4 regions of the Comamonas testosteroni genome follow, and region 3 is predicted to be linked to each of the others. Evidence: predicted binding sites of a transcription regulator. Region 3 holds the regulator's gene; each other region holds the start of a gene.
The links. Region 3 encodes sigma-54, which starts transcription at its own class of promoters, with help from an activator protein. Its sites were predicted from a motif close to TGGCANGNAANCTGCTTT; they were not measured.

Region 1: the regulator sigma-54 is predicted to act here: its motif matches at 2,011-2,028, upstream of F0P97_RS18505 (phenol hydroxylase subunit).
Region 2: the regulator sigma-54 is predicted to act here: its motif matches at 1,705-1,722, upstream of F0P97_RS25020 (flavin monoamine oxidase family protein).
Region 4: the regulator sigma-54 is predicted to act here: its motif matches at 2,135-2,152, upstream of F0P97_RS00735 (ammonium transporter).

What each region holds. Positions count from the first base shown of each region.
Region 1 is NZ_CP043568.1:4,014,951-4,019,351, reverse strand. It holds gene F0P97_RS18515 (GntR family transcriptional regulator) at 1-47, opposite strand, end outside; gene F0P97_RS18510 (sigma-54-dependent Fis family transcriptional regulator) at 52-1,755, opposite strand; gene F0P97_RS18505 (phenol hydroxylase subunit) at 2,061-2,252, shown strand; gene F0P97_RS18500 (aromatic/alkene monooxygenase hydroxylase subunit beta) at 2,294-3,286, shown strand; gene F0P97_RS18495 (MmoB/DmpM family protein) at 3,298-3,591, shown strand; gene F0P97_RS18490 (aromatic/alkene/methane monooxygenase hydroxylase/oxygenase subunit alpha) at 3,639-4,401, shown strand, end outside.
Region 2 is NZ_CP043568.1:5,432,262-5,436,662, reverse strand. It holds gene F0P97_RS25025 (c-type cytochrome) at 1-18, opposite strand, end outside; gene F0P97_RS25020 (flavin monoamine oxidase family protein) at 49-1,644, opposite strand; gene F0P97_RS25015 (sensor domain-containing diguanylate cyclase) at 1,946-3,505, opposite strand; gene F0P97_RS25010 (molybdopterin-containing oxidoreductase family protein) at 3,701-4,401, opposite strand, start outside.
Region 3 is NZ_CP043568.1:5,649,084-5,653,484, forward strand. It holds gene F0P97_RS26025 (aspartyl/asparaginyl beta-hydroxylase domain-containing protein) at 1-910, shown strand, start outside; gene F0P97_RS26030 (RNA polymerase factor sigma-54) at 1,101-2,702, opposite strand; gene lptB (LPS export ABC transporter ATP-binding protein) at 2,848-3,630, opposite strand; gene lptA (lipopolysaccharide transport periplasmic protein LptA) at 3,627-4,283, opposite strand.
Region 4 is NZ_CP043568.1:168,195-172,595, forward strand. It holds gene F0P97_RS00725 (C4-dicarboxylate transporter DctA) at 1-288, opposite strand, end outside; gene cls (cardiolipin synthase) at 534-1,979, opposite strand; gene F0P97_RS00735 (ammonium transporter) at 2,189-3,421, shown strand; gene F0P97_RS00740 (hypothetical protein) at 3,448-3,768, shown strand; gene F0P97_RS00745 (glycerophosphodiester phosphodiesterase family protein) at 3,883-4,401, opposite strand, start outside.

The sequences.
Region 1 (4,401 bases), 1.6 Mb from region 3:
TCAGCCTCGGGCAGGGCCAGGCATTGCATAAAGGATTTCTTGGCCAAGCGTTTACTCCTCCGTGCCTGTGGTGCGTTCGCGGATGCGTGAGAGCCGGTAGCTGAGTTGGGGGCGGGTCATGCCCAGGGCGCGGGCTGCTGCGGCCAGATTGCCGCTGGCGCGGCGCACGGCTTCTTGCAGCAGCCCGTCTTCCAGGGCATCCAGCGAAAGCCCCTGGTGCTGCATGCTGTCGTACACCCCGGCCGTGTGCAGATTGCCATCTGCGCCGCAGGCCTGGGCCAGATGGCCTTGGTCGTCTATGGTGCTTTGGCCGTTGTCGCTCCACTGGGGGAACAGGCAAGCCACATCGATGGGTTCGCCGGCCGGCGTGAGGATGAGGCCGCGTTCCACCAGATTCTCCAGCTCGCGCACATTGCCGGGCCAGCTGTGGCCGCGTAGTGCGGTCAGCGCCCGGTCGCTGAAGCCCGGGGCCGGCTTGCCGTGCAAGGCCGAGTATTTCTGCAGCAAATGCATGGCCAGCAGCTCGATATCGTCCACGCGCTCGCGCAGCGCGGGGATGCGTATGGGGTAGACGTTGAGGCGGTAGAGCAGGTCGCGCCGAAAGCGCCCCTGTTCCACGGCTTTTTCCAGGTCTACATTGGTGGCGGCGATCACGCGCACATCGACTTGGGTACTGCGGTGGCCGCCCAGGCGTTCCACTTCGCCACTTTGCAGCACGCGCAGCAGCTTGGCCTGGGCGGCCAGGGGCAGCTCGCCTAGCTCGTCCAGCATCAGCGTGCCGCCATGGGCGCGTTCAAAGCGCCCTATGCGCGTTGCCGTGGCGCCGGTGAACGCGCCTTTTTCGGCGCCGAACAGCTCGCTCTCTATCAGGTCGGCGGGCAGAGCCGCGCAGTTCACGGCCACAAAGGGTTTGTCGGCACGCGGGCTCATGGCATGTAGGGCGCGCGCAAAGCGCTCCTTGCCCACGCCGGTCTCACCCGTGAACAACACCGTGACCTGGGTGGGAGCAGCCTTGGATAGCAGCTCCAGCGCGGCCTGAAAGGCGCGTGAATGGCCCAGCAACGGGCCCTGGCTGTCGAAAGGGGCCAGGCCGGTGCGCAAGGCCTCGACCTGGGACTGCAGCTCATCCAGGCGTACCAGCATGGAGTCGGGGTCGTAGTCGCGTGCGATTTGTTCGCCATCGGGCCACTCATGTTGAAACCGGCCTTCTATCAGGCAGTGTGCGTGGCCGCAGGTGGAGCACTGCATTTCCTTGAAAAACACCGGTCGACGGAAGAACGCGCTGGAGTAACCCGAGGCATATCCCAGCAGCATCCAGCACGAGGGCTGGTCCTGGGGGCCCCATTCGCGCAAATGGATTTCCGCTTCCCAGCTGTGTTCCCAGCGCACCACGCATTGAAAGTGGCCGGCCTGCTCATCGGCCTCAAAGATTTCCGGCGTGGCGCGCACTGCACCCTCCAGCCGGTGCAGTTGGGGGCCTACGGCAAACATCTCGAACAGGCTGGCCGTGGGTCGTATCTGGCGTGCCAGCAGTGCATCGCGCTCACCTGCGGCATAGCCGGCACGCAGCAGCAGGCGCCGCGTGTGATCGGGCCCCATGGTGTTCATCATTTCGCGGCGCAGGGCGTGAAGAGAGGCCAGGTGCAGCAGCAACATGCGCTGGCCCGCGAGCCAGATCAGTCCGTCTTCGGTGGAGAAGCGGACCTGGCTGCGCAAATCGGCATCGGAGGGTAAGGCGGGGGGAGTGTGGGGCATGAGAAAACTATCGATAAAGCATCGAATTCTGGCTACGGGATTGACCCGCATCCTCGGCCTTGAACTGCTGGCGCAATTGATGAATTGCGAACCTTTGCATGGGGTACTTGATCATTTGATCATGCTGCACTGCAGTAGGCATTGAAGCACTGTGACTGCTGTCCTAGGGTTTGCCCGGGAATTACTGATCACCAGCTTGCTCAAACACGCGCAAATTTAGGGAGTAACCCTGAATTTATCGATATTTTCATGAACTGGCACGGGCTGTGCAATTGCAAAAGCCATAGACCCGCCAGGAGCCCCTCATGGAAACAAGCACTCTCGATCTTCCCGCCTGCGATCTCACGCGCCGTTCGGTGCGCGTGCTGCAAAGGCGCGCCAACGGTTTTGTGGACTTCGAGTTCTCCGTGGGCTGGCCCGAACTCACGGTGGAGCTGGCCATGACAGAGGCCGACTTTGAGGCCTTCTGCCAGGTCCAGAAAGCCAGGCTGCTCTGACCATCACTCACGCATCCCACGACAACACAGGAGACAAGCCCATGAATATCGAGCTTTCGGCGCGCGAGATACAGCCGCTGCGCCATACCTTTGCCCGCGTGGCAACCTACACGGGAGACAAGCCCGCGTCGCGCTATCTGGAGGCCACGTTGGGCGTGCAGCCCACGCACCACTTCCATTACCGGCCGCTGTGGGAGCCAGAGTTCGAGCTGTTCGACACCGGCCGCACGGCGATCCGCATGGCGGACTGGAACGCGCTGCGCGATCCACGTCAGTACTACTACGCCACCTGGACCATGACCCGCGCCAGGCAGCAGGAGGCTGTGGAAGCCAACTACCAGTTTGTGGAGTCGCGCAATCTGGCCGGCAAGATGTCCGATGCCCTGCGCGCCAAGGCCTGCGATGTATTGATGCCGCTACGCCATGTGGCCTGGGGCGGCAATATGAACAACAGCCAGATCTGCTCACGCGGCTACGGTACGCCCTTCACGGCTCCGGCCATGATGCATGCCATGGACCACCTGGGTGTGGCCCAGTACCTCACGCGACTGGGCCTGGTCATGGACGAGCCCGGCGTGCTCGAGGCCGGCAAGAACGACTGGATGCAGCACCCGGCCTGGCAGCCGCTGCGCCATCTGGTGGAAGACCTGCTTGTGGTGCAGGACCCCATGGAGCTGTTCGTTGCCCAGAATATGGTGCTCGACGGACTGCTCTATCCCCTGATCTACAACCACTTCGTCGACGAGCATGTCACGGTGCAGGGCGGCACGGCCGTGGCCATGCTCACGGCCTTCATGCCCGAGTGGCACACCGAGACCGCACGCTGGATCGATGCCGTGGTCAAGGTAGCTGCAGCCGAATCCGCAGACAACCGCAGCCAGCTGTCGCACTGGTATCTGAGCTATGCCGAGCATGCCGGCGTGGCATTGGCCGCCGTGGCCGAACTGGCCCTGGGTGCGCGTGGCGCAGCCGTGCTCAGCGAAGTTCGCCAAAGCCTGGATGCCCGTGCCCGCAAGGCCGGTCTGGACATCTGAGGAGCAGCGCCATGAGCACATCTGCCAGCACCCCCGTCTCCAAGGTGTTCATCGCCTTTCAGGACAACGAGGAATCGCGCCCCGTGGTGGACGCCATCCTCGCCGACAACACCCACGCCCAAGCCGTGTACTCGCCCGGTCTCGTGAAGATCGACGCCCCCGGCCGCCTGGTCATACGTCGCGCCAGCATTGAAGAGCAGACCGGTCGCCCCTACGAGCTGCAGCAGATCCAGATCAATCTGGTCACGCTGTCTGGCCATGTGGAGGAGGACGACGACGAATTCTCCCTGAGCTGGAACCAGTAAGAGCCGCTCACCGAACACCACCAGACAACGCCATCCAAGGAGACACCATGGACGCACCCGTAATCAAGAAAAAGCTGGGCCTCAAGGACCGCTACACCGCCATGACACGTGGCCTGGGCTGGGAGACCAGCTACCAGCCCATGGACAAGGTCTTCCCCTATGACAAGTTCGAGGGCATCAAGATCCACGACTGGGACAAGTGGGAAGACCCCTTCCGCCTGACCATGGACGCCTACTGGAAGTACCAGGGCGAAAAAGAGAAAAAGCTCTACGCCGTGATCGAGGCCTTTGCCCAGAACAACGGCCAGTTGGGCGTGACCGATGCGCGCTATCTCAACGCGCTCAAGCTGTTCATCCAGGGCGTTGTGCCGCTGGAGTATTACGCTCACCGCGGTTTTGCCCATGCGGGCCGGCATTTCACCGGTGCGGGGGCGCGCGTGGCGGCGCAGATGCAGTCCATCGACGAGCTGCGCCACTTCCAGACCGAGACCCATGCGCTGTCCAACTACAACAAGTACTTCAACGGCATGCACAGCTCCAGTCACTGGTTCGACCGGGTCTGGTTTTTGTCGGTGCCCAAGTCCTTTTTTGAAGATGCGCTGAGCGCAGGCCCGTTCGAGTTCCTCACGGCAGTGAGCTTCTCCTTCGAATATGTGCTGACCAATCTGCTGTTCGTTCCCTTTATGTCGGGCGCGGCGCACAACGGCGATCTGTCCACCGTGACCTTTGGCTTCTCGGCGCAAAGCGATGAGTCGCGCCATATGACGCTGGGCATCGAATGCATCAAGTTCATGCTGGAGCAGGACCCGG
Region 2 (4,401 bases), 220 kb from region 3:
ACGGTGCAATATGTGCATGGTGAAGTTCCTTGTGGCTGACATGGGCGATCAGAGACTGGAGGCCTTGGCGTGCAGACGCTGGATGGCGTCCAGCGAAGACAGCACGGCACCTTCCTGCCAGGCGGGGATGTACGAGACATGCTCGCCCGCGAGCACCAGGCGACCGTCGATCTGTGCCAGATCCTTGTAGTGCTGCTCGCGCAGTGCATCGGTCCAGTTGCCGAAGCAGCCGTTGATCCAGGGCATGCGATGCCAGGCGACCGACACACCGTTGAGGAACTCCTGCTTGTACTGCGGATGGATCTGCGCGCCGTACTCCAGCGCCAGGCGAACGCGCTCGGCCGGCTTGAGCGAGGAGAAGCGGTAGCTGTTGGAGTTCTCAAAGGCATAGGCGCCCAGCAGCACGGCGGGGCCGTTGCCCATATAGCCGGTGGAGGGGTAGGAGATCTGCTGGATCGGCAGATCGGTGTAGCTGATGCCGCCGTAGATGCGTTCGTCCTCTTCCCAGAAGCGGCGCTTGAACTCCAGACCGACCTTCATGGAGCTGCCGTAGGGCACGGCAGCAATCGCGTTCTGCATGGCGCTGCCGGCCTGCACTTCGATCTGGCTCAGGATGGACAGCGGAATCGTGCACACGCACCAGTCGGCGCGGGCCTGCAGCGTGCTGCCGGGCTTGAGGGCGTCCACATAGTCCACGGTCACGCCCTTGTCGTTCTGGGCGATCCTGGTGACCTTTGCGTTGTAGCGTATGGCCGGGCCCAGATCGCGCGCCATGGCCTGGGCCAGCATGTCCATGCCGCCTTCGGGCTGGAAGATGGCGCTGTGGAATTCGTAGATATTGCCCACGCCCATCTGGCGCCACAAATTGGACTCGAGCAGCTCGTGCAGGCCCATGGGCGTCGAAGGTTTGGCCTGCGCCATCAGGCCGCCGCCGGGGTCGATGTCGTAGCCCCGGAAATCGCTGACCGCATTGCTGGCGCGGTAGCGGTACTCCTTGTCCAGCACGCCCCAGGCCTTGAGGCTCTCCAGCAGGCGTTCCTTGTCTTCCCGGCTGACGCTCTGGTCCAGTGCGCCCTGATTGGTAGCCTTGGACAGCAGCTCGGCCACATGGCCATAGACATCGGTCTGCACATGGCGAAAGCGCTGGGGCTTGCCGGCCAGGGCCTTGCTGTTGTGCAGATATGCGTTGTAGTTGACCTGGTTGAAGGCCTCGAGCTTGATGCCGAAGCGCTTGTAGTAGTCCAGCATCGCATGGTGGTGGTAGGGCACGCGCCAGGGGCCGGGGTTGAAGTAGTTGCCCTTGGCAAAGCCCACTTTCTGGCGCGTGCCGTCGAGTTCGCTGAACTCATCGCCGCCGCGCAGCGTCCAGCAGCGGCCGCCAGCGCGACTCTGGTATTCAAGCAACTGCACCTTGTAGCCGGCCGCGCGCAACTCGTGGGCTGCCACCATGCCTGCCAGGCCAGCGCCCAGCACCAGAACCGATGCGCCAGGTTTGGCGTTGCCGAGCTTGACCGGACCGCTGTAATGCGATTCGGCGGCATAGCCCAGTGAACTCATGGCTTGATACATGGCACTGCCGCCCGCGACCTTTCCGATCATCGAGAGCAGTTGTCTGCGACTGACATGCTTGCTTGGCTCTGGCATCTGAAATTCCTTTGCTGTTGTGTATTCCGCTGTCCATCCGGGGCTGCGGGGCAAGGGTTTTCAGCAAGAGCTGTGCCAGGGCAGGGGCTCGAGGTATTAGTTCAATGAAATCAGTTACTTGTTATGTAATTCAGAGCAATCTGCGCTCGATCCTCTTGAAGCGTATGGTGCATGCTCACTAATTTGAAGCATTAATGGCCAAATTGGTGCAGAGAAGTCACACAATGAGCTCAAAAAAAGCGTATCGGCTGTGACAGCGGATACGCCTTGAGAGTGGACTGGAACTACGGTGTCGCCGGGTTCAGAGCTCGCTGGGAGGCTCGCTGGCCTCACTGACCATGACACGATTGCGTCCGCCCCGCTTGGCCGCGTAGAGCATGACGTCGGCCTGCTGGAAGACGGCCTTGATATCGGGGTCGGTGTCGGGCCAGTGGGCCACGCCCAGCGAGATGGTGATATGGCCCACATGCTGCATCTCCATCTTCTCGACCATCTGGCGCAGGCGCTCGGCGACATGGGTGGCGGCCTCCAGAGCCGTGCCGGGCAGCAGCAGCAGAAACTCCTCGCCACCCACGCGGCAGGGCAGGTCATCGACACGCGAGACCTCGCGCATGGTGCGTGCGAGCTGTCTGAGCACCTCGTCGCCTGTATCGTGGCCAAAGCCGTCGTTGATATCCTTGAAGTGATCGATGTCGATGGCAACCACCGAGAACGGCAGCGCTTGCGTCTGGAAGGCCGTGATGGCAGCCTCCAGATGGCGGCGATTGCCCAGGCCTGTCAGCGGGTCGGTGTTCACATCCTCGCGCAGCTTGGTGATATTGCGTTGCAGCAGGCCCAGGCCCTTGAGCATGGCCTTCTTGAGCTCGTAGGACTCGAAGTACCAGGACTTGACGGCCTGAATGTTCTGCGCCGTCTCGGGCTTGTCCATATCGTGAGCGCCATTGGCCAGTTGGCGCAGCGGGCTGGCAATGTGGCGCGCGCTCCACCAGATGACCACCAGCATCAGCAGGGCGATGGGCAGGGTCTTGTAGAGCACGGAGCGCATCAGCTTGTTGAGCGGGGCCAGTGTGGCCGCCTTGGGACGCTGGGCCACAATGCCCCAGCCCGAGGCATCAATGACGGCATAGCCGGCCAGCATTTCCACTCCCTTGCTGTTGACGACCGGCGCCGTACCCGACTCGCCCCTGATCACGGCGTTGATGACATCGTTGTTGATCACCTGGTCGCCAATACGATTGTTGTCGGGGTGATAGATGATGTGCTTGTTCTTGTCCACCACGTAGACATAGGTCCCATCCTGGTAGAAGTGCGAGCCCAACAGGGTGTCGAGGATGCTGTCTTCCTTGAGGTAGATGCTGCCGCCCACTGCCCCGAGGAATTCGCCCTGAGGGTCGAAAATGGGCTGAGAGACAAAGATGATGTAGTTGCCGGCCGTGGACATATAGGGCTGGCTGATCACGGGCCCTCGCGTGCTCAATGTCTGTGTCACTCCGGCGCTTTGCAGCGTCTTCCCCTTGATCTGCAGGGTTTCGGGCGATGTCGCCAGCACATACCCCGTGGGATCGATGATGGTGACGGAGTTGAAGCTCTTGGTTTGCAGGCGCAGACGCGTGGCCTCTTTGGCCAGATATTCAACGTCATTCATGTGCGCCCCCATCAGATTGGCGCTGTACTCCAGTTGTTGGAGGGCGGACTGGAGAAAATCGTCTGTGCTCCTGGCCAGTTTGGTGGCGTAGGCATGGTGACCTTCGAGCGTGTTGTCGATCAGTTGCTGGCGCTGCACCAGATAGCCGGCATAGAAAGTGTTGAGAAACGGTATCAGCGCGCTGCAGATGGTCAGGGCCAGTATCAGTCGACGCAAATCAAGCCGGTTAGGCGCAAGCCGGCGGTGCCAGGGGAGAGATTTCTTCACAGATGATGTCGCGAGAGCTGGGCGGCTCTGCGCTGTACCTGTGTGCTCTGACAGGCGCAGACCCCGGCCGCATATTCATTGAGTGTCTGCATTATGGTTGCTCGCGCCGTGGCCCTGCTCATGGTCAACCACCATGCAGGCGTGTCAGGCAGACAACTCCTTGAACTTTTCTACCTCTACTGCACAGTCGTAGAAGCAGGGCGCCCGGCCAATATCTGTGAGCTGCTGATGCGTCAGCTCGTTCACATTCGTGCCGTTGGCTCCCTGCTTGCGCCACCAGATGCCCAGGCCCACCACCACACCGGCGCGAGCACGGCCGTTGACGGCGGCGTGGCAGACATGCTCGCCGCGCCGGTTGAAGACGCGCAGCCGGTCACCGTCGGCAATGCCGCGCGCAGCTGCGTCATCGGGGTGCATCTCCAGCAGCGGACGCTCTTCCATGCGGGCCAGGCTGGCCACATTGGCAAAGCTGCTGTTGAGAAAGTTGCGTGCGGGTGGCGAGATCATGGCCAGCGGGTAGGCCGTCGTGGGCGGCTCGTAATTGGGCAGATAGTCGGGCAAGGTGTTGATGCCCAACCGGGCCAGGGCGGGGTTGTCGAATTCGCATTTGCCCGATGGCGTGGCAAAGCCGCCTTCGGCAAACGGCGCATCGGGCAGCGGGATATGGGCAAAGCCCTGTTGCAGCAGCTCTTCAAAATCAATAGCAGTGTCCGAGACTGCTGTGCGGCATAGAGATTCATCAGACTCAGAAAAATATGCGGCTGCAAAAGCGGAGTCCAGCCTGGCCATATGCATGGCCAGATCGCGAAAGATCTGCGCGTTGCTGCGCGCCTGGCCCTGGGGGG
Region 3 (4,401 bases):
TATCGTTCTGGCACTGGTGCTGCTTTTCTTTGGCTGCGGGCTGTACATGCATCTGCGCGGCAAGGTGCGCCACAAGGTGCTGCGCCAGCTGTTTGATCACTCCACGTTCACGGCGCCGTTCAACGTCTTCATGCTGATGTTCAGCAAGGTACCGCGCACGCCCTACCTGCCCACCAGCACCTTCCCCGAGCTGGCACCGCTGCAGGCCAACTGGCGTGAAATCCGCGAGGAAGCCGTCAATCTGCAAAAGAACATGCAGATCAAGGCCGCCGCCAACAACGACGACGCAGGCTTCAACTCCTTCTTCAAGACCGGCTGGAAGCGCTTCTACCTCAAATGGTACGGCGACGCCCACCCCTCGGCCATGGAGCTGTGCCCCAAGACCACGGCCCTGGTGAAGTCGATTCCCAGCGTCAAGGCTGCCATGTTTGCCGAGCTGCCGCCCGGCGCCAAGCTCAATCTGCACCGCGACCCCTATGCAGGCTCGCTGCGCTATCACCTGGCCGTGCTGGCCCCCAACGACGACCGCTGCATGATCGAGGTCGACGGCCAGCCCTATAGCTGGCGCGAAGGCGAAGGCGTGATCTTCGACGAGACCTTTATGCACTGGGCCGAGAACCGCAGCGAGGGCAACCGCATCGTGCTGTTCTGCGACGTGGAGCGTCCCATGACCAATGGCTTTGCCCAGTGGCTCAATCACTGGCTGGGCAAGAATGTGGTGGCCGCCGCCAGCTCGCCCAACAACGAAGGCGATCCGCGCGGCATGATCAGCAAGCTGTTCAAGATCTCGTTCTATGCGGGCAAGTACCGCCGCGCCTTCCGCAACTGGAATCCGACCTTCTACAAGATCCTCAAGTTCGGACTGATGATCGGCGTGCTGGTCTGGTTTATCTGGTGGCTGGTTTCTTGATAACCCCCTGAGGCGCTACGCGCCTTCCCCCTGGCCGGGCGCCCCCAAGGGGGACGGCGGCATCGCCGCAAGGGCGGCTCTTGCTCGCTGCCCCTGACTTGAGAAATGCCTTATCAAGGCTCCCGCCCTAAATGCAGAACAAGAAAGCCGCTGTGCGATGCATCAGCGGCTTTCTTGTTTCTGCGGTGCCCTACAGCGCCTTGCGCAGCGTGGTCGTCGGTATCTTGAGCTGCTCGCGGTATTTGGCGACGGTGCGGCGCGCGCACTCGATGCCCTGCTCTTTGAGCATATCGGCCAGCTTGGCGTCCGATAGCGGCTTCTTGGCATCTTCGGCATCGACGAACTGCTTGATCAGCGCACGCACGGCCGTGCTGGAGGCACTGCCGCCGGTTTCCGTACCCAGGCCCGAGCCGAAGAAATACTTGAGCTCGAAGGTGCCCTGGGGCGTGGCCATGTACTTGGCCGTGGTCACGCGGCTGATGGTGGACTCGTGCAGGCCCAGGGTGTCGGCGATATCGCGCAGCACCAGCGGGCGCATGGCCAGCTCACCATGCACAAAGAAGTTCTTCTGCCGCTCCACGATGGCTTCGGAAACACGCAAGATGGTGTCGAAGCGCTGCTGGATGTTCTTGATGAACCAGCGCGCCTCCTGCAGCTGCTGCTGCAGCGCCGCATGGCCGTCGCTGTTCTTGTGGCGGCGCAGCACACCGGCATAGATGTCGTGCACGCGCAGACGCGGCATGACCTCGGGGTTGAGCTGCACGGAAAAGTCCATCCGGCCGGCGCCGGCCCGCACCGGACGCACGATGACATCGGGCACCACGATATGGCGTTCCACATCGACAAAGCGACGCCCCGGACGCGGCTCCAGTCTGGCGATCAATGCCATGGCCTCGCGCAGTTGCTCCTCGCGCGCGCCGCACAGGCTGGTGAGCTTGCGCAGATCGCGCCGCGCCAGCAGGTCCATGGGCTGCGCACAGATGGCCTGCGCCAGCAGCAGCCGGTTCATATGCGCCTCGGTCGTGCCCTCGTCCTCGGCGGTGCGGATCAGGTCGCGCAGCTGCAGCTGCAGGCACTCGGCCAGATCACGCGCGCCCACGCCCACGGGCTCCAGGCTTTGCAGCAGCTTCAGAGCAATGACAAAGTGCTGCTCCAGCTCCTCGCGCTCTTCCAGGTCGTCGCCGGCTAGGCTCTGCGCCAGCTCCTGCAGGGAATCCTCGAGATAGCCGTCGTCGTTGAGCGACTCGATGAGAAAGCGCAGTGCCGCCATGTCCGCCGCGCCCAGATGCAGGCTCAGCGCCTGACGATGGAGAAAGTCGGTCAGGCTCTGGTGCTCGCGCGCCAGATCGATGGCATCGGTTTCGTCATCGCCATCGCGGTTGCGTGTGGAGCTGCTGGCCGAGGGCGTATCCCACTCGCTGCTGGATTCGCCGCCCCATTCCCCGTCCTGGCCGTCCATGCCGTCGGCCTCCCAGTTCAGCGTTTCCGGGGTCTCGGCACTTGGCGTCTCCGCTATTGTTTCAGCAGCTGCTTGCGTTTGCTTCGCATCATTTTCAGCATGAATACTGTCTGAAGTGTTGTATTCACTTGCGCTAGCAGCTACATCTACAGGAGCATCTCCCGTAGATTCGGCCTCATCGCCAGCACGTTCCAGAAAAGGGTTGTCGACCAGCATCTGCTCGACTTCCTGCGCCAGCTCCAGAGTGGAGAGCTGCAGCAGCTGAATGGATTGCTGCAGCTGCGGCGTCAGCGACAAATGCTGCGAAACGCGTAGCGAGAGACCTGGCTTCATCGAGGCGCGGCTCCCAGACAATCATTGCAAACGCGCACAGTGCCATGGGTTGGCAGCCGGGTCTCCCCAGGGCAAACCCCGGCGCAGCCGGTCAGGGTCCCTTCCGGGGGCAGCGACCACACAAAGTGAAGGAACGTGGGGGTCATCACATTCTGAAATGTTCGCCCAGATAGACGCGGCGCACATCGGCGTTCTCCACGATCTCCTCGGGCGTGCCTTCGGCCAGCACATGGCCGTCGCTGATGATGAAGGCGTGGTCGCAGATGCCCAGCGTCTCGCGCACATTGTGGTCGGTAATCAGCACGCCGATGCCGCGCTCCTTGAGGAAGCCGATGATGCGCTGGATCTCGATCACCGCAATCGGGTCGATGCCGGCAAACGGTTCGTCAAGCAGGATGAAGCGCGGTTGCGTGGCCAGGGCTCGGGCAATTTCCACGCGACGGCGCTCACCGCCGGACAGAGCCAGTGCCGGCGACTGGCGCAGATGCTCGACGCGCAGCTCCTGCAGCAAGCCGGTGAGGCGCTTTTCGATCTCGCCCTGCGTCAGCGTCTTGCCCTGCTCGTCCTTTTGCAGCTCCAGCACGGCGCGCACATTGTCTTCCACGCTGAGCTTGCGAAAGATGGAGGCTTCCTGGGGCAGATAGGACAGGCCCAGACGCGAGCGTTGGTGAATCGGCATGCCGCCCACCGGCTGGCCGTCGATGAAGATCTCGCCGCCGTCGCTGCGCACCAGGCCCACGATCATGTAGAACGATGTGGTCTTGCCCGCGCCGTTGGGGCCGAGCAGACCGACCACCTCGCCTTTTTGCACGGACAGGGACACATCCTTGACCACCTTGCGGCTGCCGTAGGACTTGGCCAGATGCTTGGCTTCCAGGCGGCTGTCGGACTCGCCGCTGCGGCTGCTGGAGAAAGTCGGTTCGCTCATTTCTTCTCGTCGGCTTTCTCGCCGCCCAGCGTCATGCTCTGGCGCAGCTGCGTGCCAGGTGTTGCAGGCTTGGGCTGGGCTCCCGGCGTGCCGTCCTTGGGCGCCATGATGGCGCGCACACGACCGCCCTGCCCCACGGAGGAGCTCGGCAGGCCGCCGCTGGTCTTCTGACCATCGACGGTATAGACGTCCGTGATGTTGTTGTAGACGATGATGGAGCCCGTGACCTGATCGCTGAGCTGACCGCCACGGTAGCGGCGCATCTCGCCACGACGGATGAACTTGACGATATCGGCCTTGCCGTCGTACTCGATGACTTCGCCTTCGCCCTCGATGAACTCCTCGGGCTGACCGGCCACGGTATCGCGCTTCTGACGGAAGAATGCTCGCTTGCCGGCCTCGGCCTTGATCACGCCGTACTGATAGCCCTCGGCATCCTGCCGCACATCGAGTTGGGCGCCGCGCAGCACGATGGAGCCCTTGGTCATCACCACATTGCCGGTAAAGACACTGGTCTGCTGCAGCTCGTCATGACGCAACGCATCCGCCTCGATATTCATGGGCTTGGCGCTGTCGGCTTTTTCGGCATGGACAATGCCGGTCGCTGCTGCCAGGGCGCAGGCCAGCGCAAGAGGTAGGAGTGTTTTTTTCATGGAAGGCACGTTTCTTGCATCCATTGTAGTCATTCCCTTTTTGCAACTTGCGTAAAAAACACCCACAAAAAAGCCCGCACGGCGGCGGGCTTGCTGGGCATCAAACGTCACTGGCGTC
Region 4 (4,401 bases), 460 kb from region 3:
AAAGGCCAGCACCAGGCCCATGCCCAATGCGATGGTGGTCAGCACCTCGAAATAGATCAGGGCCTTGACGCCCACGCGGCCTACGCGCTTGAGGTCGCCCGCGCCGGCAATGCCGTGCACAACCACGCAGAACACCAGTATGGGGATGATCATCTTGATGAGCTTGATGAAGCCATCGCCCAGGGGTTTGAGTTTCACGGCCCATTCAGGGGCCAGTAGTCCGGCGAGCACACCCAGTATGAGTGCGATCACCACCTGTCCGAACAATGATCTGACAAAGCGGCGCATAGTCGTCTTTCGCAAGTTGTGGAATCTTGTATGCAAGTTGACTGCAACTTGCATACAAGAATGTAGGCAAGCGAAAGGCGTGCCAGCAGAGGGTATTCCTGCAGATTTGTGTAAATCAGGGGAGGATCAGCCCTGACTTTCACGTATGAAATAAAAGGGCGTTCCGCCTTGGTGCGAGAGGGGCCGCCGGCGTGCACGCACGTGGTGCGTGGGCTTTGGGTATGCCCAAAGCCAGGGCATGGCGCTTACAGCAGCGGGCTCAGCGCGCCCAGCAGGTTGTCCCAGATGCGCTTCCACCAGGGAGCCGAATGCACCTGTGCCAGCGTCACCACATCGGATTCGCTGAGATAGCTTTGCTGGCGCTGCCGGATAGCCTGGGTGGTGGCTTCGTCGTGCAGCAATACATTGTTTTCGAAGTTCAGGTCAAAGCTGCGCAGATCCAGATTCGTGGAGCCGATCAGGCTGACCGAGCCGTCCAGGCACAGGGTCTTGGCATGCAGCAGGCCGGGGCGGAATTCGTGGATATGGACGCCAGCGCTCAGCAGCCGCCAGTAATGGCTGCGGCTGACGGCGCCGACGATCCATGAGTCATTGCGGGCGGGCAGGATCAGCGTGACCTTCACCTGGCGCAGCGCGGCGGCGCACAAGGCATCTAGCACCGTGCTGTCGGGCACGAAGTAGGGGGTGGAGATCACGACCTCGCGCTGCGCACAGGCCAGCAGGCTGGCAACCAGCTGGGGTGTTGAGCGTGCTCTTTCCGTCGGCCCTTCGGCAATCGCAACGGCATGGAAGCCGTCGTCAGCGGCAGTGCGGGCCTCGGCCTCGATTGCCGGTGGTGCAAAGCTCGCATCGGACTGCGCCCAGTCGCTGGCAAAGGCCTGCTGCATCTGCATGACCACAGGTCCCTGCAGGCGCAGCATGATGTCCACCCAGGGGGCATAGCGAGCCTTGATGTGAAAGCCTTCGTCGGCGCAGTTCTGGCTGCCGCAATAGTTGATCCTGCCGTCTATGAGCGTGATCTTGCGGTGGTTGCGCAGGTCGATGCGGCTGGTCAGCATGACCTTGAGCAGATTGCTGATGGGAAGGGCAATCGCCAGATGTACGCCGGCCTGCCGCATCTGCTGCCACAGTGGCGAGCGCGTCAGTGCGCGCGATCCCAGTCCGTCGACCATGGCACGGCAGGTCACGCCGCGCTGTGCGGCACGCATCAGGGCATGGGCCACATCGGTGCCGGTGCCGTCGTCCAGCCAGATGTAGTACAGCACGTTGATATCGTGGCGCGCGGCATCCATATCGGCGAGCATCTGCGAACGGGCATGTGCACCATCGCGCATCAGCTCGGCCCTGTGGCCGGGCAGCGGCGCAAAGCCATTGATGGACGAGGCATAGCGGAAGGCCGGCAGCCATTGATCGGCCATGGTCGGAAGTGCCTGCGGGCTGCGGCCGGCATCGGTCGCGGCGCCGCTGCGGGACTGGCAGAACTCGCGCACATTGAGTCTTCTGCGGCCGGGCACGCGGCCCAGGGCCACCTCGCCAAACAGGTAGTACAGCAGGCAGCTCACATAGGGCAGCAGCACGATGACCATGAGCCAGGCCAGTCGCACATCGGGCCGCATGTCTCTGCGCAGCAGGATGCGCAGGCCGAAGCCGGCAATCAGCAACACATGAAGAGTCAGCAGCAGCCAGGTCATGAATCAGTGCAGCAACGATGGACCTTGTCGAGCATAACGGGCTCTGCCCCAAGCACAAGCTGCAAGCCCTGATTCATATGCAATGAGCTCGAACTCTTTGATGAAAAAGTGCGGATTGCTATCATTAGTGTAGCGGCAGAGCATCGGCATGGCACTGGCATGGAACCTGCTTCCTTTTCTTGTCAAAGCAAACAAGCAGGGGGGAGTGCATGGAAATGGTGCCATTGACTGCCATCGACAAGGCAGATACCGGTTGGGTCATGGTCGCGTCGGCGCTGGTCTTGCTGATGACCTTGCCGGGTATCTCCCTGTTCTATGCGGGGCTGGTACGTCGCAAGAATGTGGTCAACACCATGGTGGCCGTGTTCGCTGTGGCCTGTGTGGTGACCCTGACCTGGTTCGGCCTGGGCTACTCGCTCGCGTTTACCGCCGAGTCTCCCTGGCTCGGCAATCTGGGACGCGCCTGGTTCGCCTCACTGCACTTTGATGGCCGGCGCAGCGTGATCTCGGTCAGCCATCTGGCGCCGCATCTGCCCGAAGCGGCCTATGCCCTGTTCCAGGCTGCATTCGCCATCATCACCACCTCGCTGATCGTGGGGGCCGTGGTCGAGCGCATGCGCTTTGCGGCCCTGCTGGTGTTTGCCGCGCTGTGGAGCGTTCTCGTCTATGCCCCGGTGGCGCACTGGGTGTGGGAGAGCGGTGGCTGGCTGAACCAGCTGGGCGCGCTGGACTTTGCCGGCGGTGCCGTGGTGCATGTGAACGCAGGTGTGGCGGCACTGGTCTGTGCCTTCATGATGGGGCGCAGGCGTGGCTATGGCACCGAGCCTTTCGAGCCGCACAGCCTGGGCTGGACGGCCATGGGCACTGCGCTGCTGCTGTTCGGCTGGTTCGGCTTCAACGCCGGATCGGCCCTGTCCGCCGACGGTCGTGCAGCGCTGGCCTTTGTGGTCACGCTGGTGGCGGCCTCGGCTGCGGGGCTGGCATGGATGGTGGTGGAGTGGCTGGTGCGCGGCGCTCCGACCTTGCTGGGCCTGCTCTCGGGCATGGTGGGTGGGCTGGTGGCCATCACTCCTGCCGCCGGTTTTGTGCAGGTGGGCAGTGCGGTGTGGATAGGCCTGATTGCGGGCGCTGTCTGCTTCTGGGGCGCAACCTGGCTCAAGCGCCGGCTGGGGGCCGACGACTCGCTCGATGTCTTCGGCGTGCATGGCGTGGGCGGCATTGCCGGCTCCATCCTCACGGCGGTGTTTGCCGACCCTCTGATCGCGGGTACGAGTGCCACGGTGCTGAATCAGCTGATTGCGGTGGCAGCCGTGGCTGCCTACAGCGGCGCAGCCACGGCCGGGGTGCTGGTGCTGATCCGTCTGCTGATGCCGTTGCGGGTGGATGCCGTGCAGGAAATGGAAGGCCTGGATATCAGCCTGCATCTGGAGCGTCAGCACTAGTGATCCATCAAAGACAGGAGCGGTATATGGAGGACAGCGAGCGAGTGGCGGTGGCCGCACATCTGCATGTGGTGTTGCGCCGCAAGACGGGCCGGGTGACCGATACCGAATGGATGGCCTGCAACCAGGCCTATGCACAGGCCATGGTGGCTTTTGCGCTGGAGCACGCGAGAGAGCAACAGGACGAGGAGCTGGCGCGCCTGGCCCGACGTCTGCAGGACAGCTGGAGCGGCGACAAGCCCCGGCATGCAGCGCCTGCCGAGACCGCACAGAGCGATAGCTCGGTCACCACCAAGGCCGCCGAGATACTGCGCACCTCGGCACGCTATATCGGTGGGCTGCGCTGAGGCACAAACCGGATCCGAGTGCGGTACGGCTTGGTGCCACGGATCACAATGCCTGCAATCCGTGGCAGTCCGCTGCAGCACGCTGAAGCAGGCTGTGTCGGCAACAAGCCTAGCCTATTGCTTTTTCAGCTCGGCAATATAGGCATCACGGGCCTTCACGCCATCGGCCGTGAAGTCGGTGAACACGCCGTCAATGCCCAGGCGGTAGTAAGCCAGGTATTCCTGCAGCGGGTCGCCCTTGAAGATGCCTGCGAGCCGGCTGGCCTCGCTGCGGAAGGTAAAGCTGTGCACCACCAGGCCGGCCTTGTGCGCATTGGCGATCAGGCCGGTGTCCTTGAGCGTATTGACGTCCTTGAGGCCTGCGCCGTCCTTGTAGGGAACGACGGAATGGGCCAGCACCTGGGGCTTCCAGGGACCGATGCCGTCGGCATAGGTCTTGATCTCGGCCAGGCCTGCCGGCGTCTGCATGACCGCGAAGGTGCGCGCATCGCCGGCCAGCGTCCAGCTATAGGGGCGGCCGCTGATGAAGGTCCATTCGTCGGCGGTGATATAGCCTACGGAGCCATCCCTGAAGTTGTAGTCGTTGCCATCGATCAACTGCACCCCCTTGGCCTGCATGCCCGCCTTGCGCAG